4 regions of the Arthrobacter sp. NPDC080086 genome follow, and region 1 is predicted to be linked to each of the others. Evidence: riboswitches for the same ligand, from Rfam matches in the RefSeq annotation. Region 1 holds a riboswitch; each other region holds the start of a gene.

What was found. A riboswitch is a leader RNA that binds a small molecule or an ion and turns the genes downstream of it on or off. The one in region 1 is predicted to bind thiamine pyrophosphate.
Region 2: it holds a riboswitch for thiamine pyrophosphate, as region 1 does, so the genes downstream of both, thiO (glycine oxidase ThiO) here and AB0305_RS14130 (bifunctional hydroxymethylpyrimidine kinase/phosphomethylpyrimidine kinase) in region 1, are expected to answer to the same signal.
Region 3: it holds a riboswitch for thiamine pyrophosphate, as region 1 does, so the genes downstream of both, thiC (phosphomethylpyrimidine synthase ThiC) here and AB0305_RS14130 (bifunctional hydroxymethylpyrimidine kinase/phosphomethylpyrimidine kinase) in region 1, are expected to answer to the same signal.
Region 4: it holds a riboswitch for thiamine pyrophosphate, as region 1 does, so the genes downstream of both, AB0305_RS11805 (ECF transporter S component) here and AB0305_RS14130 (bifunctional hydroxymethylpyrimidine kinase/phosphomethylpyrimidine kinase) in region 1, are expected to answer to the same signal.

What each region holds. Positions count from the first base shown of each region.
Region 1 is NZ_JBFBKP010000040.1:19,001-26,412, reverse strand. Features, by position in the region: gene ndk (nucleoside-diphosphate kinase) at 1-159, shown strand, start outside; gene AB0305_RS14140 (vitamin K epoxide reductase family protein) at 248-919, opposite strand; gene AB0305_RS14135 (Rne/Rng family ribonuclease) at 1,481-4,993, shown strand; TPP riboswitch at 5,176-5,273, shown strand; gene AB0305_RS14130 (bifunctional hydroxymethylpyrimidine kinase/phosphomethylpyrimidine kinase) at 5,434-6,945, shown strand; gene rplU (50S ribosomal protein L21) at 7,311-7,412, shown strand, end outside.
Region 2 is NZ_JBFBKP010000034.1:5,046-12,457, reverse strand. Features, by position in the region: gene AB0305_RS12920 (TetR/AcrR family transcriptional regulator) at 1-277, shown strand, start outside; gene AB0305_RS12915 (DUF3107 domain-containing protein) at 341-565, shown strand; gene AB0305_RS12910 (hypothetical protein) at 574-876, shown strand; gene AB0305_RS12905 (VOC family protein) at 881-1,243, opposite strand; gene AB0305_RS12900 (thiazole synthase) at 1,299-2,120, opposite strand; gene thiS (sulfur carrier protein ThiS) at 2,126-2,362, opposite strand; gene thiO (glycine oxidase ThiO) at 2,359-3,672, opposite strand; TPP riboswitch at 3,663-3,780, opposite strand; gene thiE (thiamine phosphate synthase) at 3,807-4,499, shown strand; gene AB0305_RS12880 (ferritin-like fold-containing protein) at 4,555-5,253, opposite strand; gene AB0305_RS12875 (RNB domain-containing ribonuclease) at 5,295-6,797, shown strand; gene AB0305_RS12870 (DEAD/DEAH box helicase) at 7,083-7,412, shown strand, end outside.
Region 3 is NZ_JBFBKP010000011.1:18,610-26,021, forward strand. Features, by position in the region: gene rimM (ribosome maturation factor RimM) at 1-492, opposite strand, end outside; gene AB0305_RS06385 (RNA-binding protein) at 619-861, opposite strand; gene rpsP (30S ribosomal protein S16) at 863-1,285, opposite strand; gene AB0305_RS06395 (hypothetical protein) at 1,495-1,932, opposite strand; gene AB0305_RS06400 (VOC family protein) at 2,018-2,893, opposite strand; gene AB0305_RS06405 (amidohydrolase family protein) at 2,969-4,066, opposite strand; TPP riboswitch at 4,134-4,241, shown strand; gene thiC (phosphomethylpyrimidine synthase ThiC) at 4,236-5,996, shown strand; gene AB0305_RS06415 (alpha/beta fold hydrolase) at 6,036-6,785, opposite strand; gene ffh (signal recognition particle protein) at 6,855-7,412, opposite strand, start outside.
Region 4 is NZ_JBFBKP010000029.1:30,045-37,456, reverse strand. Features, by position in the region: gene AB0305_RS11835 (Na+/H+ antiporter subunit D) at 1-1,228, shown strand, start outside; gene AB0305_RS11830 (Na+/H+ antiporter subunit E) at 1,225-1,770, shown strand; gene AB0305_RS11825 (monovalent cation/H+ antiporter complex subunit F) at 1,767-2,045, shown strand; gene mnhG (monovalent cation/H(+) antiporter subunit G) at 2,035-2,442, shown strand; gene AB0305_RS11815 (DUF4235 domain-containing protein) at 2,485-2,748, opposite strand; gene AB0305_RS11810 (hypothetical protein) at 2,854-3,576, shown strand; TPP riboswitch at 3,603-3,744, shown strand; gene AB0305_RS11805 (ECF transporter S component) at 3,812-4,444, shown strand; gene AB0305_RS11800 (ABC transporter ATP-binding protein) at 4,456-6,015, shown strand; gene AB0305_RS11795 (energy-coupling factor transporter transmembrane component T) at 6,012-6,815, shown strand; gene AB0305_RS11790 (UDP-N-acetylglucosamine 1-carboxyvinyltransferase) at 6,916-7,412, shown strand, end outside.

The DNA of each region.
Region 1 (7,412 bases):
TTCCGTTCGCTGGCCGGCACCACCGACCCGACGACGGCGGCTCCGGGCACTATCCGTGGCGACTTCGGCCGCGACTGGGGCGTCAAGGTCCAGCAGAACCTGGTCCACGGCTCCGACTCGGTGGAGTCCGCCGAGCGCGAGATCAAGATCTGGTTCTAGGCTCGCCGCCCCCGAGGGCGCCAAAAAAGCCGGGGCCGGTGTTCGTTATCGAACACCGGCCCCGGCTTTTTCGCGCTGCTGCGGCCTCTTAGTAGCCGGACGTACCGACGAAGACCTGGATGAAGGCGAAGAAGATCGTGGCGACGACGGCGATGTAGAGCAGGGCGGTCAGGATCCAGCCGGACTCGCCCAGGATGCGGGTGGCGCCGGCGGGCATCGGAATGACGCCATGGGTGATGTTGCGGACGGTTACCCAGACGAAGAGCGGAATCATGGCCGCCCAGACGATCATGCAGAACGGGCAGAGGATGTGGATCGAGTACAGCGCCTGCGACCACAGCCACACCACGAAGGCGAAGCCCAGGGTCACGCCGGTCTGCAGCCCGATCCAGTACCAGCGGGCGAAGCGGGCGCCGGACAGCAGGCCCATGCCGGTGGTGATGATCACGGCAAAGGCGACGATCCCGATGAACATGTTCGGGAAACCGAAGAGTGAGCTCTGCCAGGTCTGCATCACCTGGCCGCAGGAGATCCAGGGGTTGACGTCGCAGACGGTGACGTGGCTGGGGTCCTTGAGGACGGCGAGCTTCTCCAGCACCAAGGCGCCGGAGGCGAGCCAGCCGACGACGCCGGTAATCACCAGCAGCCAGCCGAACGGCCGCGGCCGGGTCATCGACGGAACCTGCCGGTCCGCTTCGGCCGGTCCGTTGTCCCGTGCCGGGGTGGCCACGTCGTCAGGGGCGTGGGAGATGCTGGGCATGGATCGTTCGTCCTTTGCGTCGGTTCTCGGTGCTGGGTCTTCTCATGGTCAGGTTCTCTGTGTTCTGGTCCGTCGCGACCGTAGCGGTGGCTGCGGAACGGCGTGCTCAGGCCGATTCTATCGCCGGAGGCTGGACGAATCCCGGGTTCCGGTCCCGGCCACCCCCTCGCGTACCGGTGATTCGGTGTCATGTGCGTCCGGGATGTGTGGCCTAAGCCGGCATTTCCGAGTGCTGTGAGACAATGAAGCTGGCTGGGACGTGAACCACATTCGCGCTTCAGTCCGGCGACTTCGAATTCAAGACCGCCAATGAGGAGCAGGGATCTTCCCGGGTCTGATGATCCGGTTTTCCCGCAATGCCATTGGACGGCACCTGGTTGTGATGCATCGATCAACGGGTTCGCAGCGAAGCCGCCGGCCCTCCAGGGCTGCCGCACCCCAAGGCCAGTGCGAACCTGAGGGTATTCAATTGACTTCTGTCAATGCCTGCGGGTGTTGACAAATATATGCCCCCAGGGCGCCGGATGTGGCGGCGCATCAGGGGCAGGAGCGTGGCCTCATATGGATAATGAACAGCTGGAAACGGGCAACGACGAAGCAACGGTTTCCGACGCCCCCATGACCGACGGCGCAACCGCCACCGAGGTGCCGGAAAAGCCTAAACGGGCACCGCGCACCCGAAAGAAAGCGGCTCCCAAGGCCGAAGCGGCCGCACCGGCCGATGAAACCGCCGACGCCGCGGCTCCCGCCGCAGGCGCCGAAGCAGACGCTGCCAATGCAGACAACAGCGTCCCGGCCGATGCCGCGGAGGAACCCGCAGCGGAGAAGGCCCCGGCGCGCCGGACCCGCACCCGCCGCCAGGCCGCCCCGAAGGCAGCCGCAGCACCCGAGGCTGACGCCGCGGACGAAGCCCCCGCCCTCCTGACCGTTTCCGAGGCCGTGGCCCCCGCCGACGTGCCCGCCGATGCCGAGGCTGAGGCCGATGTCCCGCGCAAGCCGGTCCGCCGCCGGGCCAGCCGCGCCAAGGCTGCCCCCGCCGAGGTGCCCGCGGAAACCGTCCCGGAGGCCGGCGCCACCGACGACGCGCCCACGGTTGAAGCCGCCGCTGCCGCCCAGGACGCTCCCGCCGTCGCCTCCGAAACCCCCGGCGAGGAGGCCCCGGCAACGGAGGCCCCCGCCGAGGAGGCGCAGGAAACCCAAACGCCGTCGTTGTTCCTCGCCCCTTCCGCCCCCGGTGCCGTCACCTCCATGCTCTTCCAGGCCCCGGACCTCACCGCCGTCGTCCGTCCCGCCCCCGCCGCGGCAGCTGCCGAGGACACAGACACCGATGAAGACGACGAGGACGACGAGCAGGGCAACCGCCGCCGTCGCCGCAGCCGCGGCCGCCGTGGCCGCAGCCGGGTCGCCGGGTCCGACACCGACGCCGAGCCCGGCGACGAGGACGCCGAGGAGGGCCGCGAGGCCGCACTGGAGGACGGCGTGACGTCCCGCCGCCGCCGTCGCCGCCGCCGCGGTGACCAGGACCTCGAACTGACCGGCGGCAGCGACGACGACCCGCCCAACACCGTCACCCGAGTCCGCGCGCCGCGCACCGTCAGCGAAGCGCCGGTCAGCAACCGCGTCACCTCGGTCAAGGGCTCCACCCGGCTGGAGGCGAAGAAGCAGCGCCGCCGCGAGTCCCGCGACACCGGCCGCCGCCGCACCGTCATCACCGAAGCGGAGTTCCTGGCGCGCCGCGAATCCGTGGACCGGCAGATGATCGTTCGCCAGCGCGACGACAGAATCCAGATCGGCGTCCTCGAAGACGGCGTCCTGGCCGAGCACTTCGTGTCCAAGACCCAGCAGGACTCCCTGATCGGCAACGTCTACCTGGGCCGCGTCCAGAACGTGCTGCCCTCCATGGAGGCGGCCTTCGTCGACATCGGACGCGGCCGCAACGCCGTGCTGTATGCCGGCGAGGTCAACTGGGACGCCGTCAACCTCGAGGGCAAGCAGCGCCGGATCGAGAACGCGCTCAAGTCCGGCGACTCCGTCCTGGTCCAGGTGACCAAGGACCCGGTGGGCCACAAGGGCGCCCGGCTCACCAGCCAGATCTCGCTGCCCGGCCGGTACCTCGTGTACGTGCCCGGCGGTTCCATGACGGGCATCTCCCGCAAGCTGCCCGACGTCGAACGCAACCGGCTCAAGCGCATCCTCAAGGACCGCCTGCCGGAAGACGCCGGCGTGATCGTCCGCACCGCGGCCGAGGGAGCCTCGGAAGAGGAGCTGACGCATGACATCAACCGGCTCCGCGCCCAGTGGGAGGGCATCGAAAGCCAGGCCACGTCCACCAAGATCCTCGCCCCGGAGCTCCTCTACGGCGAACCGGACCTGACCATCAAGGTGGTCCGCGACGTGTTCAACGAGGACTTCTCCAAGCTGATCGTCTCCGGTGAGGAGGCCTGGGACACCATCGAGGCCTACGTCACCTACGTGGCGCCGGACCTGGTGGGCAGGCTCGAGAAGTGGACCAAGGACACGGACATCTTCTCCGCCTGGCGCATCGACGAGCAGATCCACAAGGCTCTGGAACGCAAGGTCTTCCTGCCGTCCGGCGGCTCCCTCGTGATTGACCGCACCGAGGCCATGACCGTGGTGGACGTCAACACCGGCAAGTTCACCGGCAGCGGCGGCAACCTCGAGGAAACCGTCACCAAGAACAACCTCGAAGCGGCCGAGGAAGTCGTCCGCCAGCTGCGCCTGCGAGACATCGGCGGCATTATCGTCATCGACTTCATCGACATGGTGCTCGAATCCAACCGCGACCTCGTTCTGCGCCGCATGGTGGAGTGCCTGGGCCGGGACCGGACCAAGCACCAGGTGGCCGAGGTTACCTCGCTCGGCCTCGTGCAGATGACCCGCAAGCGGATGGGCACCGGCCTGCTGGAAGTCTTCGGTGAGCAGTGCGAGGCCTGCGCCGGCCGGGGCGTCGTCACGCACGACGAACCGGTCGAGCACCGCCGCGCCAACACCGTCGCCGCGGAACACCATGTTCCGCGCACCGAGCAGCAGCCCGCCGCCCGCAACGAGCGCAAGCGCCGCCGCGGCAAGGGCGGCCAGGGCACCGAGGGCCAGCAGCAGCAGGTGCCGGCGGCCGGGCACCACGAGCCCACCGAGGCCGAGCGGCACGCCAAGGCCGAGGCCACCCGTGCAGCGCTGGCGAATATCGCGGCGGCCGCCCACGCGGCCCACCTGCACGACGGCGACGCCAGCGCAGCGCCCGACGCCGAGACACGGCAAGCGGCCCTGGACGCCGCCGTCGAGCTGGCCTCCACCGAGGAAGCAGCCGGCCGTCCCGCCGCCGTGCTGACCTTCGGGGGCGAGCAGGTGGCACTGCCCTTCGTCGAGCACGCCGAACAGGCGCCGCAGCCGGCCCTGACCCTGGACCTGCTGACTGAGGCGTTCGCCAACCTGGGCGACTCGGACTCGCGGAACCGCCAGTCCGGGACCACGGCGACCGCGGCCCGCGAGGCCGCCCCGTCCGTGGAAGCGCCGGCTGTGGAGGAACGGTCCGTGGATGCCCCTGCCCCGGAGGCTGAGGCACCCGCCGAGGCTCCGGCCGGCGGTCGGTCCGCTGACCAGTCCCGAGCCACCCGGGGCCGGGGACGTGCCCGCACGGCCCGGATCCAGCCGCCGAACGCCCGCAACCGTGCGGCCGAGCCGGAAACCCGTCGGGAAGCTGCCCCGCAGCAGGCTCCGAAGCAGGACACCCGGCAGCAGGAGGCTCCGAAGCAGGACACCCGCCGGCAGGAGGCTCCCAAGACGGCCGCGCAGACGGCGGCCCCCGTCGCCACCCGCACTCCGGCGGCAGCGGAACCGGCCACCGGCCAGCGCCGTCCGCGGCGGCACCGTAGTGCCAGCCGTGCCCAGGGGGCAGCCAACGAGACCGCCGTCGAGCAGCGCCGGCAGGCCTCCGCCCCGTCCGGCCAGGGCTCCGTCCACGAGGCCAAGGCACCGGAAACGGTCAAGCCGGTCGTCAAGGACAACGGAGGCCCGATCATCCTCGGCGTCGGCGTACCGGCCTCGGAGCTCTAAACCGCTCCGCCGCCGCACCACCCGGTACCGCTCAGTACCACTCGCGGGTATCTCCCGGACTCGACGTTTCGAAGCGTCGACTCCGGGCGGTACCCGCGAGCCGGTTAAGGGGAGTCCGGCCGGAGGTGGGACCGGGCAGAACGGGCCGCCGGGCAGCGAAACCGGGGAGGGGCGCTACGCTGGAACGCGACACGGGGTGCCGCGCATCGGGCCGGCTGAGATCCACACCCGTTGAACCTGTCCGGTTAGCACCGGCGAAGGGATGTCTCTTGTCTTCGACCCAACCCGCGGTAGCACCCGCGGCTCTCTCAACCACTCCCGCGGCCGGCGCCAGTTTCCTGCAGACGGTGTTCCCGGCATCCAGGGCCGACGCCGCCGGACCCGAGGCGTCGGCCGGCACGGCCCACGCGGCCACCGGGCGGGCCCCGGTCCCCAGGGTCCTGGCCATCGCCGGTTCCGACCCCTCCGGCGGCGCCGGAATCCAGGCGGACCTGAAGAGCATCGCGGCCATGGGCGGCTACGGCATGGCCGCCATCACCGCCCTGACCGCGCAGAACACCCGCGGCGTCCGGTCCGTGCACGTGCCCCCCGCCGCCTTCCTGACCGAGCAGCTGGACGCCATCGCCGAGGACATCACCATCGACGCCGTCAAGATCGGCATGCTCGGCGACGCCGGCGTCATCGACGCGGTGCGGGCGTGGCTGGAACGTACCCGGCCCGCCGTCGTCGTCCTGGACCCCGTCATGGTTGCCACCAGCGGTGACCGGCTGCTGCAGGAATCGGCCGTCGCGGCCCTGCACACCCTGCTGCCGCTCGCCGACCTGGTCACCCCGAACCTGGCCGAACTCGCCCTCCTGCTGGATGAACCGGTCGCCGCCGGCTGGGCGGAGGCGCTGGAGCAGGGCAAGCGCCTCTCCGCGCTGGCCGGAACCACGGTCCTGGTCAAGGGCGGCCATCTCGAGGAGGACGCCGACGGCGGGTGCCCGGACGCGCTGGTCAACAGCGCGGGACTGCCCGGCAGCGAGACCGTGGTGGTGCCGGGGGAGCGGGTCGACACCCGCAACAGCCACGGCACCGGGTGCTCGCTGTCCTCGGCCCTTGCCACGGCCTACGCCGCCGGCGGGGACTGGGAAGCGGCGCTGCGCCGCGTCAAGCCCTGGCTGCTGGGGGCGCTGCGCGAGGCCGTCCGGCTCGACGTCGGCACCGGCAACGGACCCGTCCACCACTTCCACCACCTCGCCCAGCCGGCGGAATCGGGGCCCGGGGCCGGCACGGAACACTTCACGGAACGCCTTAGGGAACCCGGCGACTTTGCCACCGGCCTCGAGCCCATCGCCGCGGAGGGCCTGTCGGAGATCTACGCCCTGGACTTCATCCGGGGCCTGGCCGACGGGACCCTGCCGGAGCACGAGTTCGCCTACTACCTCGGCCAGGACGCGCTCTACCTCAACGGCTACTCCCGGGTGCTCTCCCGCGCCGCCGCGCTTGCCCCGACGGAGGCCGAGCAGCTGTTTTGGTCACGCTCGGCCGCCCAGTGCCTGGAGGTTGAGTCGGAACTGCACCGCAGCTGGCTCGCCGGGCGCGCCGGCACCCCGCGGCAGGGTCCGGTTACCAAGTCCTACGTGGACCACCTGCATGCCGCGTCCCTGGCCGGCAGTTACGGGGTCCTCGTGGCCGCGGCGCTGCCGTGCTTCTGGCTCTATGCCGAGGTGGGCGCCGCGCTGCACGCACAGTTCCTCGCCGCGGGCGCGGACGAAGGCCACCCCTACGCCGCCTGGCTGCGGACCTACGCGGACGCGGCCTTCGCCGAGTCAACCCGGCAGGCGATCCGCTACACGGATGCCGCCGCCCGCCGCGGTTCCGCCGCCGAACGGGGCGCCATGACCGAGGCGTTCGTCCACTCGGTGCGCTTCGAGGTGGACTTCTTCGACGCGCCGAGGCTGCACGCCTGACCCGGAACGGGAGCCGCGGCCGGTAAGGTGGTGGGGCGCGGTTCCCGAAAGCGGCTGCGGCGCCCGGTCCGGTTCCTTGGAAAACGGCACTGTGGCACCGGTCACGCCCGACTCTCCGGGGCCTGCCTCGTTTGCGGCCGAAGGCGAAATTAGCGTAGTCTTGATCTTCGGTGCTTACGCCAACACTTGGGTTATGACCCTGAGGACCTGTCCACCCCACGCGGGACGGATGATCCACGGGATAGCTCATGGGTTCCCCCGGGGAACCTGCCGGCGTTGAGGCACAGCGTGAGCCGCTCCGGTATTTCGGGGCCAGGTTCCGCACGCAAATCTAGTAATAAACGTCGAGAGAAGTGAGTTCCCCAGTGGTGTACGCGATTGTCCGCGCAGGCGGCCGCCAAGAGAAGGTTTCTGTTGGAGACTTCGTTACCCTGAACCGCGTCCCCGGTGGAGCCGGCAGCACCTTT
Region 2 (7,412 bases), on a different contig from region 1:
GGTGTTCGAGTCCGACCTGGTGAACGACGCCGACGTCGCCCGCCGGCTTGAGACTTTCAACAAGACGTTCGCCGACGCGATCGCCAAGGTCATCGCTGAGGACACCAAACTCCCGCTGCTGGAGGCCCAGCTGCTGGGCCGCGGCCTGTCCGGCATGGCCCAGGTCAGCGCCCGGTACTGGCTGGAAACGGACGGCAACCTGGACCTCGATGTGGCCAGCGACCTGATCTACCGTTTAGCTTGGCGCGGAATCAGCCGCTTCCCGAAAGAGTCCTAGACTACAAATAGAAAACCCCCTTTAGGGGAACGTGAACACTTTGATTGGCTGGGAGGCCTTGCTGTGGAAGTAAAGATCGGCATTCAGAACATCGGCCGCGAAATCGCCCTGGAGTCCGGCCAGGACGCCGACGCCGTGGCGGCGCTGGTCAGCGAGGCCATCGCCAAGGGCACCGAGCTGCGCCTCACCGATGAGAAGGGCCGCCAGGTAATCGTGCCGGCCGGCGTCCTCGGCTATGTTGAGATCGGCGCCGAAGAGGTCCGCCGCGTCGGCTTCGGCGCCCTCTAGGACCCGCTGTGCTCTCCCTCATCGTGGTGGCGATGGTGGCCGTTGCCGCCGGCTTCGTCGTCTGGGCCAATGGCAAGCGGCATGCCAAGTACGGCATCGCCGTACCCGCCGGTGTCGCCCTCACGGTGGGGATGCTCAGCTGGATCATCTTCCAGGCCGCGGGCCTCGGCTATCAGCCGGGCCTGACCTGGATCCCGTGGATCCTGCCGCTGCTGCTCGCCGCGGCCGCCGCGGTTGCCGCCGTCGTGCTCCTGGGCCGGTCCCGCACCGCCCAGGACACGGAGCGGCTGAACGCCATCCTGCGCTCCTAGCCCCCTACAGCGCCTGCTGCAGCACCCAGCGGTTGCCGTCCGGATCGCTGAGGTGGGCGAATAGGACGCCGCCCATGTCCTCGATTTCGCTGACCTCCGCCCCGCGGCCCACCAACTCCGCGCGCGTCGCGGCCAGGTCCGGGGTCACCAGTTGCAGCCCCTCGAGGCTGCCGGGCTTCATCCCGGTCATTCCCGTCCCGATCACAATTGACGCCGCGGAGCCGGGAGGCGTCAGCTGGACCACCCGCATCCCCGGGATGTGTTCGACGTCGTGGTCCAGCACGAACCCCAGTCGCTCGGAATAGAACTCCTTGGCCGCGTCGACGTCGGCCACCGGAACCTGGATCACTTCTAGGCGCATCTTCATGCGCCTAGGCTACCCCGCTCCCCCGGCGGGTAGCCGCGGTCCCTGGCCGCGGTCCCTAGAGGAACTCGGCGCGGCCTTCCATGCCGGAGGACGCCAGCGCGTGCTCGCGGCGCGGGATGCGGCCGGCCAGCCGGGCCAGGCGGCCCGCGGCGACGGCGTGTTTGAACGCCTCTCCCATCAGCACCGGGTTCTGTGCCCTGGTCACCGCGGTGGCCAGCAGCACGGCATCGCAGCCCAGCTCCATGGCCAGCGCCGCATCCGAGGCCGTGCCGATGCCGGCGTCGAGGACCACGGGTACCGAGGCCCGGGAGACGATCAGTTCGATGTTGTGCGGGTTCAGGATGCCCAGGCCGGTGCCGATCGGCGCGCCCAGCGGCATGACGGCCGTGGCACCGAGGTGCTCCAGGCGCAGCGCCAGGACCGGATCGTCGTTCGTGTAGGCGAAGACCTTGAACCCGCGCGCCACCAGCTGTTCGGTGGCGTCGGCCAGTTCCAGGGCGTCCGGAAGCAGCGTCTGTTCGTCGGCGATCACTTCGAGCTTCACCCAGTCCGTCTCCAGCGCCTCGCGGGCCAGTTCGGCGGTGAGCACCGCGTCGCGGGCGGTGAAGCATCCTGCGGTGTTGGGCAGCACCCGGATGTTGCGGTCGGCCAGCAGTTGGAACAGCGATCCGCTCTCGGCCGGGGAGTAGCGGCGCATCGCCACGGTGGTCAGTTCCGTGCCGGACGCTTCCAGTGCGGCGCCGAGGCCGTCGAGGCTGGGTGCGCCGCCGGTGCCCATGATGAGCCGGGAGCCCAGCTCCACGCCGTCGAAGGTCACCGGGTCGCGGTGCGCCGTGGCCTTCACGGCGGGCTCCTGCGCGGTGTCTGCTTCCTTCATGCCGTTCATCCTCCCTGTACCGCGGTGACGAGTTCGACGTCGTCGCCCTCGATGAGTTCTGTTGCGTGCCACCGGCTGCGGGGCACGACCTCGGCGTTGCGCGCGACGGCGACGCCGAGTTTGCGTCCGTCCGTGGCCTGGCCGTTGTCCGCCAGGGGCCGGCCGGTGACGCCGCTGACGAGGGCGCCGACCGTGGCGTTGTCCGGGAGCGCGTGCGGCTTCCCGTTGAGGGTGATGTTCATGCGGTTGTCCTGTGGGTCGCGGGGTGGAGAGCATTGGTAGGGCTGTGCGCCTGGCTGGTCGACTGGCTGTGCTCAGCGTCCGTGTGCGGGCGGTCGAAGCGGTCCGGGAGGAACCCGTCCCACCGCGGGTCCGGGGTGCCGTCCAGCAGCTCCCGGCAGATGGCCGCGGCGGCCGGGGTCAGCAGCACCCCGTGCCGGAAGAAGCCGGTGGCGATCACCAGGCCCGGGACGTGGCCGCCGCCGGCGGCACGGACCCGTCCCAGCAGCGGGGCGTTGTCCGGGGTGCCGGGGCGGGCCCTGGCCGTGGCCTCGTCGAGTTCCAGCTCGGCGACGGCCGGGACCAGCTGCTGGGCGTCGCGCAGCAGCTGGTAGACCCCGCCGGCGGAGACGGCCCGGTCCCGGGCCTGGTCCTCGCGCTGGGTGGCGCCCACCACCACGGTGCCGTCCCCGCGCGGAACAATGTAGACCGGGACGCCCCGGACCAGTCCGCGCACGGTGGAGCTCAGCAATGGACGCAGCCGTTCGGGCACCCGGAGCCGGAGGATGTCGCCGTGGACCGGCCGCAGCGGCAGGGTGAGCCCGGCCGGGAGGTCCTGCAGGGCGGCGGCGCCCAGGCCGTTGGCCACGATGGTCTCGACCGACCGGATCTCCCCTCCCCCGCTGAGCCGCACGCCGGCGACCCGGCCGTCCGCCTGGATTAGGCCCTCGGCCCGTTGCGGGACGGCCCGGAACCCGGTGTCGGCGGCCAGCAGCGCCGTGATCCGGGTGATCAGGCGGCGCGGGTCCACCTGATGGTCGGCGGGGATCTCGAAGGCGCAGGAGATCGCCGGGCTGAGCAACGGTTCGCGGCGGCGGGCCTCCCGCACGGTGAGGGGTCCGACGGACAGGCCGGAGGCCAGTTGGAGGGCGCGCAGGTCCGCGAGCGCCTGGCGGTCCGCGGCGTCGGCGCCCACGGCGAGGGTCGGCGTCGTGAGATAGCCGGTGCCGGCGCCTTCGTCGCCCCCGTCGGCGAGGCTGCCGGCGAAGGCGGGCCAGAGCCGGGAGGACTCCAGCATCAGGGGCAGGAGGCCCTCCTCCTGGTAGTGGAGTTCGCTGACGGGGGCTAGCATGCCGGCGGCGGCCCAGCTGGCGCCGTCCCCGGGGGCGTCGTCGACCAGCGCCACGGTGCGTCCGGAGCGCCGGAGTTCCCAGGCGATGCCGTAGCCGATCACGCCCCCGCCAATCACGGCGACGTCGACGGCGCCGTGGCGGCCGTCAGGCGGGGCCCCGGGGCCGTGCGGCCGGGCCTTAGGGCTGGGGGTGGTGTTCATGGGTTCCTTCCCTACGCCGGTACTAGCCGGATCAGGTCAAGCGGTCGGCTCTGACGCCCTCTCAGCCCTGCGCCGTCACCGGCCTGCGGGGCTCCCGCGGTATGCGCCCAGTTTAGAGGAACTACGCTTGGGGCATGAGCCAGGATGTCCACAGCACCGCCCGTTTGTACCTCTGCACCGATGCCCGCAAGGACCGCGGAGACTTTGAAGCCTTTGTCGATGCCGCGTTTACCGGGGGCGTGGACATCATCCAGCTCCGGGACAAGACCATCGAAGCCGCGGAGGAACTGGAGTTGCTGGAGGTCCTGCACACGGTCGCGGCGCGCCACGGCCGGCTCTGGGCCGTCAACGACCGCGCGGACCTGGCCTCGCTGGCCGGCGCGCCGGTGTTCCATATCGGGCAGAAGGACATTCCGTTCGGAGCGGCCCGGGACTTCCTCGGCAAGGACACCGTGATCGGCCTGTCCACTCACACCCCGGAGCAGGTCGACGCCGCCATCGCCGCCGCGCCGGGCCGGAGCGGGCTGGACTACTTCTGCGTGGGCCCGGTCTGGGCGACACCCACCAAGCCCGGCCGGGCCGCCGTCGGCCTGGACCTGGTCCGCTACGCCGCCGACGCGATCGAGCACGCCGAGGCCGCGGGCGACGGCGGCAAGGTGGCCGGCGTCGTGCCGTGGTTCGCGATCGGCGGCATCGACCTGACAAATGTGGAGCAGGTCCTCGACGCCGGGGCCCGGCGGATCGTGGTGGTCCGGGCGATCACCGAGGCGGAGGACCCCGCCGCTGCGGCGCAGGCCCTGCTCGCCGCCCTCGACGCCCGGGCTTAGTCGCGGCCGTGCCTAAGCGCGGCCGGTCGCCTCGGCCTCACCGGCCGCAGGCCCTCTACCCCGCCAGGCCCAGCAGGGTCATCCGGCGTGAGTGCGCCGTGGCCAGCGAAGTCAGCAGCGCCCGGACCGGATCCGTGCCCGCAGGGACGCCGTTGCCCGTTGCCCCGTTGCCCGCTGCTTCCGAACCCTGGACGGCCAGGAAGGCGTGGTCGGCCGCGACCCGCTGCGCCTGGGTCAGCGCCTCGCCGAGAAGCCGCCGTGCCCACAGCGCCAGCCGGGAGGCCAGCCGGGGATCGTCGGCCAGGGCCTGCTTGAGCCGTTCACGCAGCACCCCGGTGGCCTCTTCGGAGGCCTGGACCTGCTCCACGAGTTCCGCGGTGGCGGGATCCAGCCGCGGAATCAGGGAACGGTAGAAGTCGGCGGAGACGGTGTCGATGACGTAAGCCTTCATCAGCGACTCGAACCAGTCGGCCGGCCGCGTCCGCTCATGGAAGTGGTCAACCGAGCGCTGGAACGGCACCATGGCGCCCTCCACGTCCTCACCCACGGCTTGCAGCCGGGCGCACACCAGTTCGTAGTGCTCGAACTCCCGCACCGCCAGCCGGCCCAGCACTGCCCGGTCCCGGAGGGTGGGCGCGTAGCGGGCGTCGGAGGAGAGCCGTTCAAAGGCGGAGAGTTCGCTGTAGGCCATCACGCCGAGCAGGTCCGTGAGAAAGCGGTGATCGCGGGCGGAATCCGGCGTCGGAGTGCTCATCGTTCAAGACTAGCGGCGGATTTCGGGCTACCCTGACTTTCGTGTCTCACCATCGCCTGACGCCGAGCGTCCGCCAGCAGCAAAACCAGCTCGCCGGGGCGCTGAAGGCCCTGCGAACAGTACTGGAACTGCCTGGGCCGTTCCCCGAGGAGGCGCTGCGCGACGCCGAGGCGGCGGTGGCCGGGCACGAACTTCCCGGCCTGGACCTGACCCACGTGGAGTTCGTGACGATCGACCCGGCGTCGTCCACGGACCTGGACCAGGCCCTGTTCATTGACCGCTCCGGCGACGGATACAAGGTCTTCTACGCGATCGCCGATGTCCCGTCCTTCGTGGCCCCCGGCGGCCCGCTCGACGCCGAGACGCGCCGCCGCGGGCAGACCTTCTACACGCCCGAGGGCCGCATCCCGCTCCACCCCGAGGTCATCAGCGAGGCCGCCGGCAGCCTCTTGGCCGGCCAGCTCTGCGCGGCCTTCGTCTGGGAGTTCGAGCTCGACGCCGCCGCCGAGGTGTCCTCGGTCCTGGTGCGCCGCGCCCGGGTCATCAGCCGCGCCAAGCTCAGTTACGCCGGGGTGCAGGCGGACCTCGACGCCGGCACGGCCGCCCCCGTTCTGGAACTGCTGAAAGAGGTCGGCGGCAAGCGGGTGGAGCTCGAGCGGCAGCGCGGCGGAGCGAGCCTGAACATGCCGGACCAGGAAATCGAACAGCTCCCCGACGGCGGCTACCGGATCGTCGCGGCTCCCCCGCTGCCGGTGGAGGACTGGAACGCGCAGATCTCGCTGATGACCGGGATGGCCGCCGCGGGCCTGATGCTCGAGGGCAAGGTGGGCATCCTGCGGACCATGCCCGCGCCGGACGAACGCTCCCTGCGCCACTTCCGCCGGCAGACCGGAGCGCTCGGCAAGCCGTGGGACGGGCAGACCAGCTACGGGGAATACCTGCGCACCCTGGACCCCACGGACCCCAAGCAGCTGGCCATCCTGCACTCGGCCGGGATGCTGTTCCGCGGCGCGGGGTACACCCCGTTCGATGGCAGCGTCCCGGACGACGCCATCCAATCCGCCATCGGCGCGTCCTACGCGCACTCCACCGCCCCGCTGCGGCGGCTGATCGACCGGTTCGTCCTGGTCATCTGCGAGGCGCTCTCGAACGGCGCCGAAGTTCCCGCCTGGGCCCGGGAGGCGCTGCCGTCCCTGCCCGCGATCATGGCCGCCTCGGACCAGCTCGCCGGGAAGCTGGAGCGGATGTCGCTGGACACGGTCGAGGCGGCGCTGCTGGTCAACCACGTCGGCCAGGAGTTCGACGCCGTCGTCATCTCCGGGTCGAAGCCCGCCAACGGTAACGGCGCGGGGGCCGGCAACGGCAACGGGAATGGGACAAAAGCGAACGGAAACGGCAACGGTCCGTCCGGAATCGTGCAGATCGCGGAGCCGGCCGTGACCGCCCGATGCCCGGGTGAGATGGAGTCGGGCAGCCTGGTCCGGGTACGCGTCGTCTCGGCTGACATCGCCGCCCGCGAGGTGCGGCTGGAGCTCGCGGGCTGAGGCCGCACCGCGCCGCAACGGCCGCGCCGTCGGGGACGCAGGGGCCGAACGGCTAGACTGGAAGGGTAGTAATGGATGCCCGGTCGTTGATTTCCTCGTAATTTCGAATCAACAAGCCCGCCCCTACGCGATCTTGAGACACACCCGCTGGTCCCAGTGCCAGCATCTAGATAGCCCGCGATCGGCTCCACTGGACTTGCTTGCGCCTACCGAGCGTGCTCCGGAACGGCCCTCCGCCGCCCCGTCGAGCAGGCAGCGCAACCCAAATGAATAAGGAAACTCCCCGTGAGTGAATTGCACACGCATCAGCTTCTGACCGACGAATCCGGCACGGAATCGATCGAACCGGAAGAAACCATCAGCTCCGACGAGGCGCCCCACGCCCTTCCGGAAAAGACGTTCGCCGACTTCAACGTCCGCGCCGACATCGTCGAATCCCTGGCGGACGCCGGGATCACACACCCGTTCCCCATCCAGGCCATGACCCTGCCGGTGGCCCTGGGCGGCCACGACATCATCGGCCAGGCCAAGACCGGCACCGGCAAGACCCTCGGCTTCGGCATCCCCGCGCTGCAGCGGGTCATCGGCCGCGACGACGCAGGCTACGACGCCCTC
Region 3 (7,412 bases), on a different contig from region 1:
CAGGCCCGCCGGCGGGGTGACGAGGACGTACTTTTCGGCGACGTTGACCTCGGGGACGATCTGCTCCACGAACGGGATCAGGATTTCCTTGCCGGCGCGGTCCTTGACCACCAGCAGGTCCTGGACGGGCATGGTGTGCAGCGCGGAGACCGTGCCCACCACCTCGTTGCCCACCCGGACGTCCAGGCCGACGAGTTCGTGCTCGTACCAGCCCTCGTCGTCGTCCTCGTCGAGTTCTTCGGTTTCGATGAAGAGCTTGGCGCCGCGCAGGGCCTCCGCATCGTTGCGGGTCTCCACCTCCTCGAATGCCAGCAGCAGGATGTCCTTGTTCCAGCGCGCGCTCTCGACCGTGAGCGGCCCGGCGGACGCGGGCTCCACGACGAACTGGGTGCCCGGGACGAACCGGTCACCGGGGGCGTCGGTCAGCACCTGGACGGTGACCTCGCCGCGGATGCCGTGGGGTTTGCCGATTCGTGCCACCTGAAGCTGCATGCTGTCCTCTTGTTCGGGGATGGGAAGGATGGGTCGTTGTGGGGGCGCAGTGTGCGCAAAACAGTCCGGCCCCTCCACCAATGCTGGTGGAGGGGCCGGACAGAGATCAAGCGTGTGCTGGCTGCGCTACCGGCGGCGGTCGGTGTCGACGACGTCGACCCGCACCGGCTCACCGTCTGCCAGTGCCGCAACCACGGTGCGCAGTGCGCGTGCGGTCCGGCCCTGGCGGCCAATCACCCGGCCAAGGTCGTCCTGGTGAACGCGCACCTCAAGGGTGTCCCCCCGGCGGTTGTTCTTGGCACTGACCTTGACGTCCTCGGGGCTGTCTACAATCCCGCGGACCAGGTGTTCGAGCGCGTCTGCCAGCAAGTTACTCAGCCTCGGTGGTCTCTGCTTCGGCGTCGGCCGGGGCCTCGGCTGCGTCGTCCTTCTTGGCCTTCTTGGTGATGGCTTCCGGAATGATGACGGAGCCCTTCTCCGGGGCTACGAAGCCTTCCTTGGCAGCCTTGGTCTTCAAGGTGCCTTCCTGGCCGGGCAGACCCTTGAACTTCTGCCAGTCACCGGTGATCTTCAGGATCGCGGCAACCTGCTCGGACGGCTGAGCGCCGACGCCGAGCCAGTACTGGGCGCGGTCCGAGTCGACCTCGATGTACGAGGGCTCTTCGGTCGGGTGGTACTTGCCGATCTCCTCGATGGCACGGCCGTCACGCTTGGAGCGTGAGTCCATGACGACGATGCGGTAGTACGGGGCGCGCATCTTGCCGAAGCGCTTAAGGCGAATCTTAACGGCCACTTTTGTGGTCACTCCTGTTTCTGAAACGGGGTCGAACCCGGCGTTCTGCACCCGTGGGGCGGGCCATACTAGGGGGTTCTAAAAGGACAAGATCCAGACGCGGAGAGAGGGGCCACGCAGATCAAGTACCTGATCATTGTGCCAGATCACCGCGCCGATTTCGACTTAACACCCGCGGCGGGTCGCCGCGGGTGGCGCCGCAGTCCGGCTCAGGCAGTCCAGACGTACAGTTCGGTGCGGGCAGCGGGGTCGACGGCGGAGGCGAGCTCCGCGATCCGCCGGGTGTGGCCGAGGGCCTCGGCGGCACCGAAGGGCATGTCCTCCTCGGCCGCCCACTGCCCGGCGACGTCGGCCAGGACGCGTTCGCCCTCGTCGGTCTCGTAGCTAAGCAGCTCGGCGAGGGTCCGGACCATGGCGGCGGGCACGCCGAGCAGTGCGTCACTGGAGACGTCGACCATCGCGAGTTCGTAGTCGGCGCCGGCGGCGTGGACGGCGGTGCCGGCGAGGTCGCCCAGCCGTTCGATCTCGTAGTCGCTGATGCCCTCGATCCGGACGGCGTCCGGGCCGGCGGGGGCGCCCCCGGCGAGGGCGGCGGCCCGCTTGAGCGCGGCGTCATGGGTGGCGACGAAGACTTCGGTAAATCCCACGGGGCTCATCCTTGGATTTCGGGCGGCCCGGGGGCCGCGGCGTGTGGCGTGGTCCCAGCCTATCGGCTGGCGGCCCGGAGGCCGGTCAGCGGACGGCGACCCGGATCCGGTTGCGCCAGGGGTCGTCGAACCGGAGCTCCGCACCCGTGTGGTGGGACGCGACGCCGGCGACCTTGAGCCTGTCCGCGAGGGCGCCGATGTCGTCCCCGGAGGGCACCTCGATCAGCACCTCGCCCAGGCCCAGCGTGTCGCGCCGGGGGCCGGCGCCGCGGCTGTTCCAGACGTTCATGGCCATGTGGTGGTGGTAGCCGCCGGCCGAGACGAAAAGCGCCTGGCCGTGCCAGCCTGCGGTCTTTTCGAAGCCCAGGGTCCCGACGTAGAAGTCGTGGGCGGACTGCACGTCGCCGACCTGGAGGTGGACGTGCCCGACGCCGGCGCCGGTTTCGTGCTGGCCGGCGAGCGACGCCTCGGTGAGGTGCTGCTCCAGGTAACGCTGCGGCGGCAGCGCCAAGCTGTCCATGACAACATTCGCGCCATCCCAGGACCATTCCTCGCGCGGACGGTCCCAGTACAGCTCGATGCCGTTGCCCTCGGGGTCGTTGAAGTAGAAGGCCTCGCTGACCAGGTGGTCCGCGCTGCCGGTGAAGAACCGGGGATCGTACTGGGCTGCGGTGGCGACGGTGGCGGCCAGCGCCGCCTGGTCCTCGAACAGGAGGGCGGTGTGGAAGAGCCCGGCCTCGCCCCGGGAGGGGAGGTTCAGTCCCGGGGCCGGCGCGAGGTGCACCAGCGGCGTCTGGCCGCGTCCGAGGTAGAGGCCGCCGCCCTGCTCGGCCACCACCTCCAGGCCGAGGGCGCGCTGGTAATAGTCGGTCATCATCGCCAGGTCGCCGACCTTGAGCATCACGGTGCCCATCGAGAGGTCGGCCGGCAAGAGGTCCTGGGTGGCGGCGTTGGTGGTCATTGCATCACTCCGGTGCTGTGGGGTTCAGCCGTCATTCGGCGGCTCTCACCAGATAAAATTACTTGAAGCTTCAATTTATTCCGCGGATGCCGCGCCGATGACGTCCCCGCGGAGGACGACGGCGCGCAGATTCCGCAACGTGGAGAGATCCCGCCGCGGGTCAGCGGCGCAGACCAGGACGTCGGCGGGCGCACCCTCGGCGATTCCGGCGGCGCACAGCCAGGCCCGGGAGGACCAGGCGCCGGCGTCGAGGGCGGTGGCCGCGCCCAGTCCGGCGGCATGCAGTGCCTCCAACTCGTCGACGATCCGCCCGTGGGCAATCACGCTCCCGGCGTCGGTTCCCGCGTAGATGGCCACCCCGGCCTCGTGGGCCTCGAGGACCCGCTCGGCCCGGCGTTCCCAGAGCGTGCGCATGTGGGCGGCGTAGCGCGGGAACTTGGGTTCGGCCTGCGCGGCGATGTCCGGGAAGGTGGCGATGTTGACCAGGGTGGGGACGATCGGCACGCCTTGGTCGACGAAACGCGGAAGATGGCGGGGCAGCAGCCCGGTCGCGTGCTCGATGCAGTCGATGCCCGCGTCGAGCATGTCATCGAGGGTGTCCTCGGCGAAGCAGTGCGCGGTGACCCGGGCGCCCTCGTCGTGGGCGGCGCTGACGGCGTCCCTGACGGTGCGGGCGGGGAAGCTTGCGGCAAGGTCCCCGGCGTCGCGGTCGATCCAGTCCCCCACGAGCTTGACCCAGCCGTCCCCCGCCCGCGCCTGCTTCCGGACCTCCTCGACCAGGTCACCGGGGTCCACCTCAACGGCGAGGCCGCGCAGGTAGCGGCGGCTTCGGGCGATGTGGCGGCCCGCACGGATGATCCGGGGCAGGTCCCGCCGCTGCTGGATCCAGCGGGTGTCGTGCACCGCTCCGGCGTCGCGGACCAGCAGGGTCCCGGCGTCACGGTCCGTGCGCGCCTGCGTTTCGGCGACGGCGGCGTCCACGTCACCGCCGGGCCCGAGCCCGATGTGGCAGTGAGCGTCGACCAGTCCCGGGATTACCCACCCGTCGATGACTTGGTCCGGCGCCGCCTCCGGACGGTCGAAGGTCAGCACCCCGTCCACGGACCACAGGCCGCGCCGCTCCCGGTTCACGGCGGTGAGGACGGGCCCGGTGAATTCGATGATGCCGCTCATGGGTCCCAGCCTAATCGCGGCCGGCGGAAACCTTGGAGCCGTGTCCGGGGCCCTGTGGTAGCTTCGTCTACGACCACACGGGAGCCCTTGCAGGGGCTGAGATCGGGCTGAGGCAGCCTGCGACCGTTGAACCTGTCCGGGTAATGCCGGCGAAGGAAGTGAGTAACCCTTGCGCACCACAAATTCCCAGCACAGCCCTGCCCTTGCGTCGCACACGTTGGCCTACATCGAAGGCGACGGCCTGCGGGTCCCGGTGACCGAGATCGCCCTGGAGCCGTCCCCCGGCGGCACCCCAAATCCCCCGTTCCTGGCCTACCGCACGGCGGGGCCGGTCAGCGACCCGGTGGCGGGCCTGCCGCCGCTCCGTGCCGACTGGATTGCCGGACGCGGGGACACCGAGCCCTACTCCGGCCGGGAGCGCAGCCTTCTCGACGACGGCAAGTCCGCGGTCCGCCGCGGAGCCGCCTCGGCGGAGTGGCGCGGCGCTCCTCCGGCACCGCGCCGGGCCCTCCCCGGCCGGACCGTCACCCAGATGCATTACGCGCGGCAGGGCGAGGTGACGCCCGAGATGCGCTTCGTCGCGCTGCGCGAGAACTGCGACGTCGAACTGGTCCGCAGCGAACTCGCCGCCGGCCGGGCCATCATCCCGGCGAATATCAACCACCCCGAGTCCGAACCGATGATCATCGGGAAGGCCTTCCTCGTGAAGATCAACGCCAACATCGGCAACTCGGCCGTCACCAGCTCCATCGCCGAGGAGGTGGACAAGCTCCAGTGGGCCACCCAGTGGGGTGCAGACACGGTGATGGACCTCTCCACCGGGGACGACATCCACACGACGCGCGAATGGATCCTCCGCAACTCCCCCGTGCCCATCGGCACCGTCCCGATCTATCAGGCCCTGGAGAAAGTCAACGGCGAAGCGAACGCGCTGACCTGGGAAATCTTCCGGGATACCGTGATCGAGCAGTGCGAACAGGGCGTGGACTACATGACCATTCACGCCGGCGTGCTGCTCCGGTACGTGCCGCTGACAGCCAACCGGGTCACCGGGATCGTGTCCCGCGGCGGCTCCATCATGGCCGGCTGGTGCCTGGCGCACCACCGGGAGAACTTCCTGTACACCCACTTCGACGAGCTCTGCGAAATCTTCGCGAAGTACGACGTCGCGTTCTCCCTCGGCGACGGGCTGCGGCCGGGGTCGACGGCGGATGCCAACGACGCCGCGCAGTTCGCCGAACTGGACACCCTCGCCGAGCTCACGCAGCGGGCCTGGGAATTCGACGTGCAGGTGATGGTGGAGGGCCCGGGCCATGTCCCGTTCCACCTGGTCCGGGCAAACGTAGAACGCCAGCAGGAGCTGTGCAAGGGGGCGCCGTTCTACACCCTGGGTCCGCTCGTGACCGACGTCGCCCCCGGCTACGACCACATCACCTCCGCCATCGGCGCAACCGAGATCGCCCGGTACGGGACGGCCATGCTCTGCTACGTCACCCCCAAGGAGCACCTGGGCCTGCCGAACCGGGACGACGTGAAGACCGGCGTGATCACTTACAAGATCGCCGCCCACGCCGCGGACCTTGCGAAGGGCCACCCCGGCGCGCAGGAGCGGGACGACGCCCTGTCCAAGGCCCGCTTCGAGTTCCGCTGGCGGGACCAGTTCGCCCTGTCCCTGGACCCGGTCACCGCCGAGGCCTTCCACGACGAGACGTTGCCCGCCGAGCCGGCCAAGATGGCGCACTTCTGTTCCATGTGCGGGCCGAAGTTCTGCTCGATGCGGATCAGCCAGGACATCCGGAGCGAGTTTGGTTCCGCCGAGGCGCAGGCGGCCCGGGCCGACGCGGGCATGCGGGAGAAGAGCGAGGAGTTCCTCGCCTCCGGCGGCAAGGTCTACCTGCCGGATCCGGGGGTGGGGGCCGCCCGGGACTAGCAGGCTGGGACTAGGAGGCCCGGAGTAAGGAGGGGCGGGTTAGGAGGCGCGGGCGTGCCGGCTGCGGACGACGTCGGCGATAAAGGAGCGGATCGCCCGGTCCCCCTCCGGTGAGTCCTGCGGCCGGTGCCCGCCCGGGGCGGTGCGGTGCCGGGCGCCGGTCTCCACGAGGTAGCCGGCGATCTCCTCATACAGCGGTTCCCAGCCGCCGGTGAGGACCAGGGTGGGAACGCCAGGGACGATGTGCAGCGGCGCCTCCCATGCCGGGGCCTGCAGCCGGAGCCGCCGCGCCTCCCGGGCGTTATCCGCCGCGACTTCCCCGGCGGCGCCGTGCAGCGGGGCGTGCGCGGCGAACACCCGGCGGACGAATTCACGGTGGAAGTCCTCGTCGCCCAGGCTGTGCCGGACATCGAAGAGCGGTTCCATCAGGGCCCGGTGCGCGGCGGTGGCCGGCAGTTCCGCCGTCAGGGACAGGCAGGCCGGTTCCACCAGCGTGAGGGACTGGACCAGGTCGGGCCGTTCGACGGCGGCCATCATCGCGGCGATGGCGCCCTGGGAGTGGGCGACGACGTGGCCTCCGGCGGCACCGCGGCCGTCGTCGGCCAGTGCGCCGAGGACGATCCCGGCGTCGGCCGCGAAATCGGTTTCCAGCGGCTCGGCCACCGGGTCGAAGCCGTGCCGGCGGAGGAAGAGCGCGTCATAGGCCAGCGCCATGCCGTGCTGTTTCGGCCACGCCGCGGCACCGAAACTGCCGGCCCCGTGGACGAAAACTACGCGCTCCTTGAACATGCTCCAAGCCTATTCCACGGGTCCGTCAACGGGGCCGCGACATACGCCGCGGCCCGCCGCAGCGTGTCGCTACTTGCTGCCGCCGAGGAACTTGTCGAAGCCCTTGGGCAGGTTCAGCTGGGAGGGGTCGAAGTCGCCCTGCTGGCCGAAAGAGGCGCCGGTGGGCACGGCCTTGGCGCCGGCTGCGCGCCGTGCCTCCGCGTCCTTGAGCTCCTGTGCGGCCTTGGCCGGGTTGCCGGAGCGGGCCTTCTTCTTCGGCGCGGGCTTGTTGCCCTTGCGGGCCCCCCCGCCCATGCCCGGCATCCCGGGCATCCCCGGAATGCCGCCGCCGGCGGCCATCTTCTTCATCATCTTCTGCGCCTGGGCGAAGCGCTCCAACAGGCCGTTGACCTCGGAGACGTGCACGCCCGAGCCGCGGGCGATGCGGGCCCGGCGGGAACCGTTGATGATCTTCGGCGCGACCCGCTCGTGCGGGGTCATGGACCGGACGATCGCCTCGACCCGGTCGATTTCGCGCTCGTCGAACTGCTCGAGCTGCTGCCGGATGTTCTGCGCACCGGGCATCATCATGAGCATCTTCTTCATCGAGCCCATGTTGCGGATCTGCTGCATCTGGGCGAGGAAGTC
Region 4 (7,412 bases), on a different contig from region 1:
CTTGTTCAACCTCTACGTGGGCTTTGAGATCCTGCTGACGGCCAGCTACGTGCTGATGACCCTCGGCGGCACCGGGCCCCGGATCCGCGCCGGCGTGACCTACGTGGTGGTTTCTGTGGTCTCCTCGGTGCTGTTCCTGATCGCCATCGCGATGATCTACGGCGCCACCGGCACCATCAACATGGCGGACCTGGCCATGAAGCTGGGGGACCTGGACCAGGGAACCCGGAACCTGCTGCACGTGCTGCTGCTCGTGGCGTTCGGGATCAAGGCCGCCGTCTTCCCGCTCTCCTTCTGGCTGCCCGACTCCTACCCGACCGCCCCCGCCCCGGTTACGGCGGTGTTCGCCGGCCTGCTCACCAAGGTGGGCGTCTACGCGATCGTCCGCACCGAGACGCTGCTCTTCCCCGGCGACACCTTCAACTCCCCGCTGATGGTGGTGGCGCTGCTGACCATGGTGGTGGGGATCCTGGGCGCGCTCGCGCAAAGCGACATCAAACGTCTGCTCTCCTTCACCCTGGTCAGCCACATCGGCTATATGGTGTTCGGGCTGGCGATGTCCTCGGTGGCCGGCCTGGGCGCCGCGGTGTTCTACGTGGCGCACCACATCACCATCCAGACCAGCCTCTTCCTGGTCACCGGGCTGATTGAACGCCGCGCCGGCAGCTCCTCCGTGGACCGGGTGGCGGGCCTGGCCAAGCTCTCCCCGCTGCTGGCCGTGCTGTTCTTCATCCCGGCCATGAACCTCGCCGGGATCCCTCCGCTCTCCGGCTTCCTGGGCAAACTGGGCCTGCTCCAGGCCGGCGTCCTGCTCGGCACCCCGCTGGCGTACGCGCTGGTGGCCGGCGGCGTCCTGACCAGCCTCCTGACCCTGCTGGCCATCGCCCGTGTCTGGAACCGTGCCTTCTGGCGCAAGCCCGAGGACGCCGAGCACCCGGACCCGGTGCTGCTCGCCGCCCCGGGCGGTGAGTCCCAGGGAACCGGCGGGGCCGGGACATCCTCCGCACGCCACACGGTGAGCCTGCTGCCGCGCACCATGGTCGGTTCCACTCTGGCGCTGGTCATCCTCGGCGTGGCCCTGACCGTGTTCGCCGGGCCGCTGTTCCGCCTCTCCGGCCAGTCCGCGGCCGAGATGCTGGACCGGTCCTCCTACATCCACGCGGTCCTCGGCGACGAGGTCACGGTCCCGGCCCCGCCGCAGCCCGTGGCCCAGGGAGGCGGCAAATGACCCGCAAACGCATCTCGCTGCGCCAGGAACTGCCGCTGCTGGTCTGGCTGGTGATTGTCTGGGGCGCCCTCTGGCAGGACTTCAGCGCCGGCAACCTGCTCTTCGGGGCGCTGATCGCTGTGTTCGTGGCCCGGTTGTTCTACCTGCCGCCGGTGGAATTGGGCGGACGGTTCAACGTGCTGCGCGCCGTCCCCTTTGGCCTGGTGTTCCTCGGCAAGGTGGTCGCGGCGAGCTTCCAGCTGCTCTACCTCGCCGTGGTGCGCGGGCCCCGGGTGGTCAGCGCCATCGTCGCGGTCCCGCTCCGCAGCCACTCGGATCTCCTGGTCACCGCCACCGGCCACGTCATCTCGCTGATTCCGGGCTCCCTGGTCGTGGAGGTGGACAGGGGTACGTCCACGCTCTATATCCACGGCATCAACGTCCGCGACGCCGAGGACGCCGCCAGGCTCCGCAAGGACGTCCGGGACACTGAGGCCGGCCTGATCCGGATCATGGGCTCCCCGGAGGAAGTTTCCGCCCTCAAACAGGAGGCAGCCGCATGATGCCGATCGTCCTGGCCGTGACCGCCGTGATTCTGTCCCTCGCGGCGGGCGGCGCCATCATCCGGATCGCCCGAGGGCCTTCGCTGCTGGACCGCGTGCTCGCCACCGACGTGCTGCTGGCCATCCTGGGCGCCGCGCTGTGCATCGACATGGCCGTCAACCGGCACCTGAACAACCTGATGCTGCTGGTGGCGATCTCGATCATCGGCTTCGTCGGGTCCGTGACCGTGGCCCGCTTCGTAGCCGACCGCAGGAGGCACCCCCATGAATCCTGAGACCTTCTCCGGGGATACGGTGATCGACGCCGTGTCCGCCGTGTTCATGGTGGTGGGTGCACTGATGTCCCTCGGCGCCGCGATCGGCCTGCTCCGCTTCCCGGACCTGATGAGCCGGATGCACGCCGCCACCAAGCCGCAGGTCCTGGGCCTGTTCCTGCTGCTGTGCGCCGTGGGCCTGCAGATGCGCACCTGGTGGGTGTGGCCGGTGCTGGTGGTCGCGTGGATCTTCCAGCTGCTGACCGTCCCGGTCTCCGCGCACATGGTGGGCCGCGCCGGCTACCGCACCAAGCACCTCCACCCGGAGTTGCTGAGCGCGGATGAGCTCGAAGCGGTGGTGCAGCAGGCCGCCGGGGAACGCGGCTTCAACGAGGACGGGGAGCCCCGCCGGGACTGATGCCCGGGGGACTCCCCGTCGGAGTCCGGTGGTGCGGTGCGCCTAGACGATGTCCTGGGTCTTGGCGAAGCGAGTGATGGCCCGCTGCGTGCCGCGGTTGGCGAGGACCTGGATGACGGCGCTCACCGAGGCCGAGATCAGCGCGAAGGTCAGGGCCTGGCGCAGCGTGGTGGGGACGTCGTCGTCGTGGCCCTTCGGCGGCTTGTTGCCGGTGGTCTTCTCCCAGACGGTGTCCACGAGCTTGGTGCCGACGAGACCGGCGACCAGGCTGATGCCGGTGCCGAGCAGTTTGATGACAATGTTCATTTCGTGCTCCTTGCGGGTGGAAACAGGACTGCCCCTAGCCTACTGGCACACCGGTCCGGGGCGGACGCCCCTGTCCGCCGCGCGCCGCCCGGCCTACCGTCGGGCATGGACAGAGACCGGGGCGCACCCTGGGCGCCGTTCCAGCTGGCGGCCGGCTGCTGCTCGATCGCGTTCGTGGTGCTGCTGGTGCTGGCCCTTGTGCTGGACTTCATCGCGCCGCCGCCGGTCGACGGGGCCGTGCCGACGCTTGAGTTCATCGCCCGCAACAAGCCCGTCTACGTCGCCGAGCAGCTGCTTTGGACGGTCCCGAACATCCTGGCGGTGCCCGTCTTCGCTGCGCTGTTCCTGGCGTGCGCTCCGGCGGCAGAGGGACTGGCACGGGGCCTGGCGCTGGGCGGCGCCCTGGTGGGCGGGCTGTCCTGGGCGCTGATCCTCGCCATCCCGGTTACCAGCCGCGGCTCTCTGGTGCTGGTCTACCTCAGCGACCGGTACGCCGGGGCGGCCGACGACGCCGCGCGGCAGCGGATCAGCGCCGCCGCCGAGGCGGTGATCGCCGAGAACAACACACCCGCCGTCGCCGGGGTGCTTTCCGCGGCGGGCATTCTCCTCATGTCCGTGGCCATGGTGCGGGCAGGGCTCTCCCGGGCGGTGGGCTGGCTGGGCATCGGCGCCGGTGCCCTGGGGCTGCTCGCGGAGGCGCTGCGGTACCTCGTCCCGGCGCTCTACGGCGGCTACGGCCTCCTGATGTGGGCGTGGTTCGTGGCGGCCGGGATCGTGCTGATCCGGCTCGGCAGGGAGGGGAGGCGGGCCCCGGCGGCGCGGGTGTAAACTGGGCCAGCCCACACGGGCGACATTCATAACGACAGGGGAGCGCCGCCGTCGGACCCTTCCGGAGGAATCCGGGAACCGTAGGTGGGCGCTGAGAGTGCGGACAGCCGCAGACCCTCGAACCTGATCCGGTTAGTACCGGCGCAAGGGAGTCGAGTTCTCAGGGTGTCCGGAACACGCGGCAGCGGCCGCCGTGGCCGGAATACCCTCCCCTCCTGTACCTCAGGAGGACGACATGACCGATATTTCCACCCCCCGCACCACAGCGGCCGGCAAAAAGAGCTGGCGCGTGGTCGACATTGTCCTGGCGGCGCTGATCGCGATTGCCGGCGGCGTCATCTTCTGGGCCTGGGACCAGGGCTCCAACGTGGTGTCCGTCCCGCTCACCGCCGTCTACCCGCCCCTGACCGGCCTCTACGCCGGCGGCTGGATGATCCCCGCGGTCCTCGGCATGCTGGTGGTCCGCAAGCCCGGCGCCGCGCTGTTCTGCGAGGCCGTCGCCGCCACCGGCGAGCTGATCATGGGCTCCCAGTACGGCACCACCGTGCTGATCTCGGGCATCCTGCAGGGCCTCGGCGCGGAGCTGGTCTTCGCCGCCTTCCGCTACAGCAAGTTCAACCTCCCGGTCTCCCTGCTCGCCGGCGCCGGCGCGGGCCTCTTCTGCGGCCTGAACGACTGCTTCCTGCCCTGGGGCTGGAACATCGCCTTCGAGGCCGGGGACAAGGCCGCCTACATCGTCTTCTGCGCCATCTCCGGTGCCGTGATCGCCGGCGGCCTGGCTTGGATCGCCACCCGCGGCCTGGCCCGGACCGGGGTGCTGGCCTCCTTCGCCTCCCGCAAGGCGGCCACCGAACCCGTCTTCTCCTGACACCCGCGCGCATGAACGCCGACGACGTCCGCCCCGCCGCGGTCACCGCCCGCGGCTGGGGCTGGCGGCACGCCGGACGGTCCCGGCCCGCCATCAGCGGACTGGACCTGGACATCAGCCCGGGCGAACGCGTCCTGCTGCTGGGACCTTCCGGCGCCGGTAAGTCGACCCTGCTGCACGCCCTGGCCGGGGTGCTCGGCGAGGGCGGCGGCGCGGACGCGGACGCCGACGACGCCGACGAGACCGGCAGCCTGCTCATCGACGGGGCCCCACCCCGGGACCGCCGCGGACGCGCCGGGCTGGTGCAGCAGGACCCGGAGACCCAGGTGGTGCTTTCCCGGGTGGGTGACGACGTCGCGTTCGGGGCGGAGAACCTCGCCGTCCCGCCCGCGGAGATCTGGGCCCGGGTAGGGGAGGCGCTCGACGACGTCGGGCTCGGATCCCTGCCCCTGGGCCACCCGACGTCTGCCCTCTCCGGCGGGCAGAAGCAGCGGCTGGCCCTGGCCGGCATCCTCGCGATGCGGCCCGGGCTCCTGCTGCTGGACGAACCCACCGCGAACCTCGACCCCGCCGGTGTGCTGGAGGTCCGCGACGCCGTGGGCCGCTGCCTGGACCGGACCGGCGCCACCCTGGTGGTGGTGGAACACCGGGTTTCCGTGTGGAAGGACCTGGTGGACCGGATCGTGGTGCTGCAGCCCGGCAGCGCGGGCGAATCCGCCGTACTGCTGGACGGGCCGCCGGACCGGGTGCTGGCCGAGGCGCGGGAGATGCTGATCGCCGCCGGGGTCTGGGTCCCGGGCCACGTGCCGGCCACCCGCGCCCGGAGCGCCGGCGACACCGGGCAGGGTCCGGAACCCGGCTTCGAAGCGGGCCGGCTGTTGCTGGCCGCAGAGTCCCTGGCCGTGTCCCGCGACCGTCCCCGCCGGGGCGGCCTGCGGACCCGCTTCCGCGCCGTGCCGCCCGTGCCGGTGCAGGAGGGTATCGCCGCGCAGGTCCGTGCGGGGCGCGCGCTCACCATCACCGGGCCCAACGGCGCCGGGAAATCGACCTTCGCCCTGACCCTCGCCGGGCTGCTGGCCCCGGTGGCCGGGACCGTGTCCGCTACCACCGACCTCAGCGCCGGCGCGGGCATCGACCCCTATGCCTGGAAGGCGCAGCAGCTGATCCCGCGGATCGGCACGGTCTTCCAGGAACCCGAACACCAGTTCGTGACCGGCCGGGTGCTGGACGAACTGACCTTCGGGCCGCGGCAGCTGGGCCGCGGCGCGGACCGGGTGGACGAACTGCTGGAGCGGCTGCGGCTGCGGGACCTGGTGGACGCCAACCCCTACACCCTCTCCGGCGGCGAGAAGCGGCGCCTGTCCGTGGCTACCGTGCTGGCCGCCCACCCGCAGGTCCTGGTCCTCGACGAACCCACGTTTGGCCAGGACGCCAACACCTGGGCCGAGCTGGCCTCCTTCCTCTCCGAACTCCTGGACGCCGGCACCGCCGTCGTCTCCGTCACCCACGACGCCGAATTCAGTGACGTCCTCGGCGGCGACGAGCTCAAGCTGCAGGGGGTGGCGGCATGAGGGAAGCCCTGACCCTGGAGGGAAACCGCGCCCTGCTGGCCCGCGCCAACCCGCTGGCCAAGTTCTCCGGCGTCGTGCTGGTCACCGTGGCGCTGGCCCTGTCCATCGACTGGGTCTCCGCGTCCGTGGCGCTGGCCTTCGAGGTGCTGCTCTTCCCGCTGGCCGGGCTCACCCCCGCCCTGCTCTGGCGCCGCGGCTGGCCGCTGATCCTGGCCGCTGCCCTGGGCGGCTGGAGCACCGCCATCCTCGCCCCGGACCGTGGCCGGATCCTGCTGGACGTGGGGCTCTGGTCCATCAGCGAGGGCTCACTCCAGCTGGGCCTCGGCTTCCTGCTGCGCGGCCTCGCGATCGCGCTGCCGGCCGTGCTGCTGATGAGCTGCACCGACCCCACGGACCTGGCCGACGCCCTCGCGCAGCAGGCGAAGCTGCCGCACCGGTTCGTGCTGGGCACCCTCGCGGCGATGCGGCTGGTGGGACTCATGGCGGAGGAATGGCAGACCATCGGGATGGCCCGGCGGGCCCGCGGCGTGGGCTCGCACGGCAGCCCGGCGCAACGGCTCAGGGCCATGCTGGGGCAAAGCTTCGGGCTGCTGGTCCAGGCGGTCCGGCGGGCGTCGCGGCTGGCGGTGACCATGGAGGCGCGCGGCTTCGGCGGTGCCCGGCGGACCTGGGCCCGGCAGGCTCGTTTCACCGGGTTGGATGTGTGGGTGGTCTTGGGCGGCGTGGTGATCGCCGGGTCGGCAGTAGCCGCCGCCGTCGCCGCAGGGACCTGGAACATGGTGTTCCTCGGCCAGCAGTGACCAGCGCGATTTATCGCACCATCCGACTAGGGGTGTGACGTTACGCGCTTTGAAGCGCATCCGGAGGCGGTCGGTAACTCATGTGTGATATTTCTTGGGTATGACGCTTCCCACTGCAGAACACCTCGGCACGGTCCTCAAGGACGCACGCGGCGAAAAGGGCTGGACCCAGGGCAAACTTGCCGCAGAGCTTGGCACCAGCCAGAGCGCCGTCGCCCGGATGGAACAGGGCAAGCAGAACCTGAGCCTGAAGATGATCCAGCGCCTGGAGTCCATCTTCGGCCGCACCATCGTCAAGGTGGGCCGGCCCCAGATGACCCACCTGCGCGTGGAGGGCGGCCACACCCTCTCCGGCGCCGTGGACGTCAACAGCAGCAAGAATGCCGGCGTCGCCCTGCTCTGCGCCAGCCTGATCAACCGCGGCACCACGGTACTGCGCCGGCTGGCCCGGATCGAGGAGGTCAACCGGATCGTCGAGGTGCTGACCAGCATCGGCGTCGAGTGCACCTGGCTGAACGCCACCGACCTGCAGATCCGCCGCCCCGCCGTCCTGGACCTCGACGGCATGGACGTCGACGCAGCCCGCCGCACCCGCAG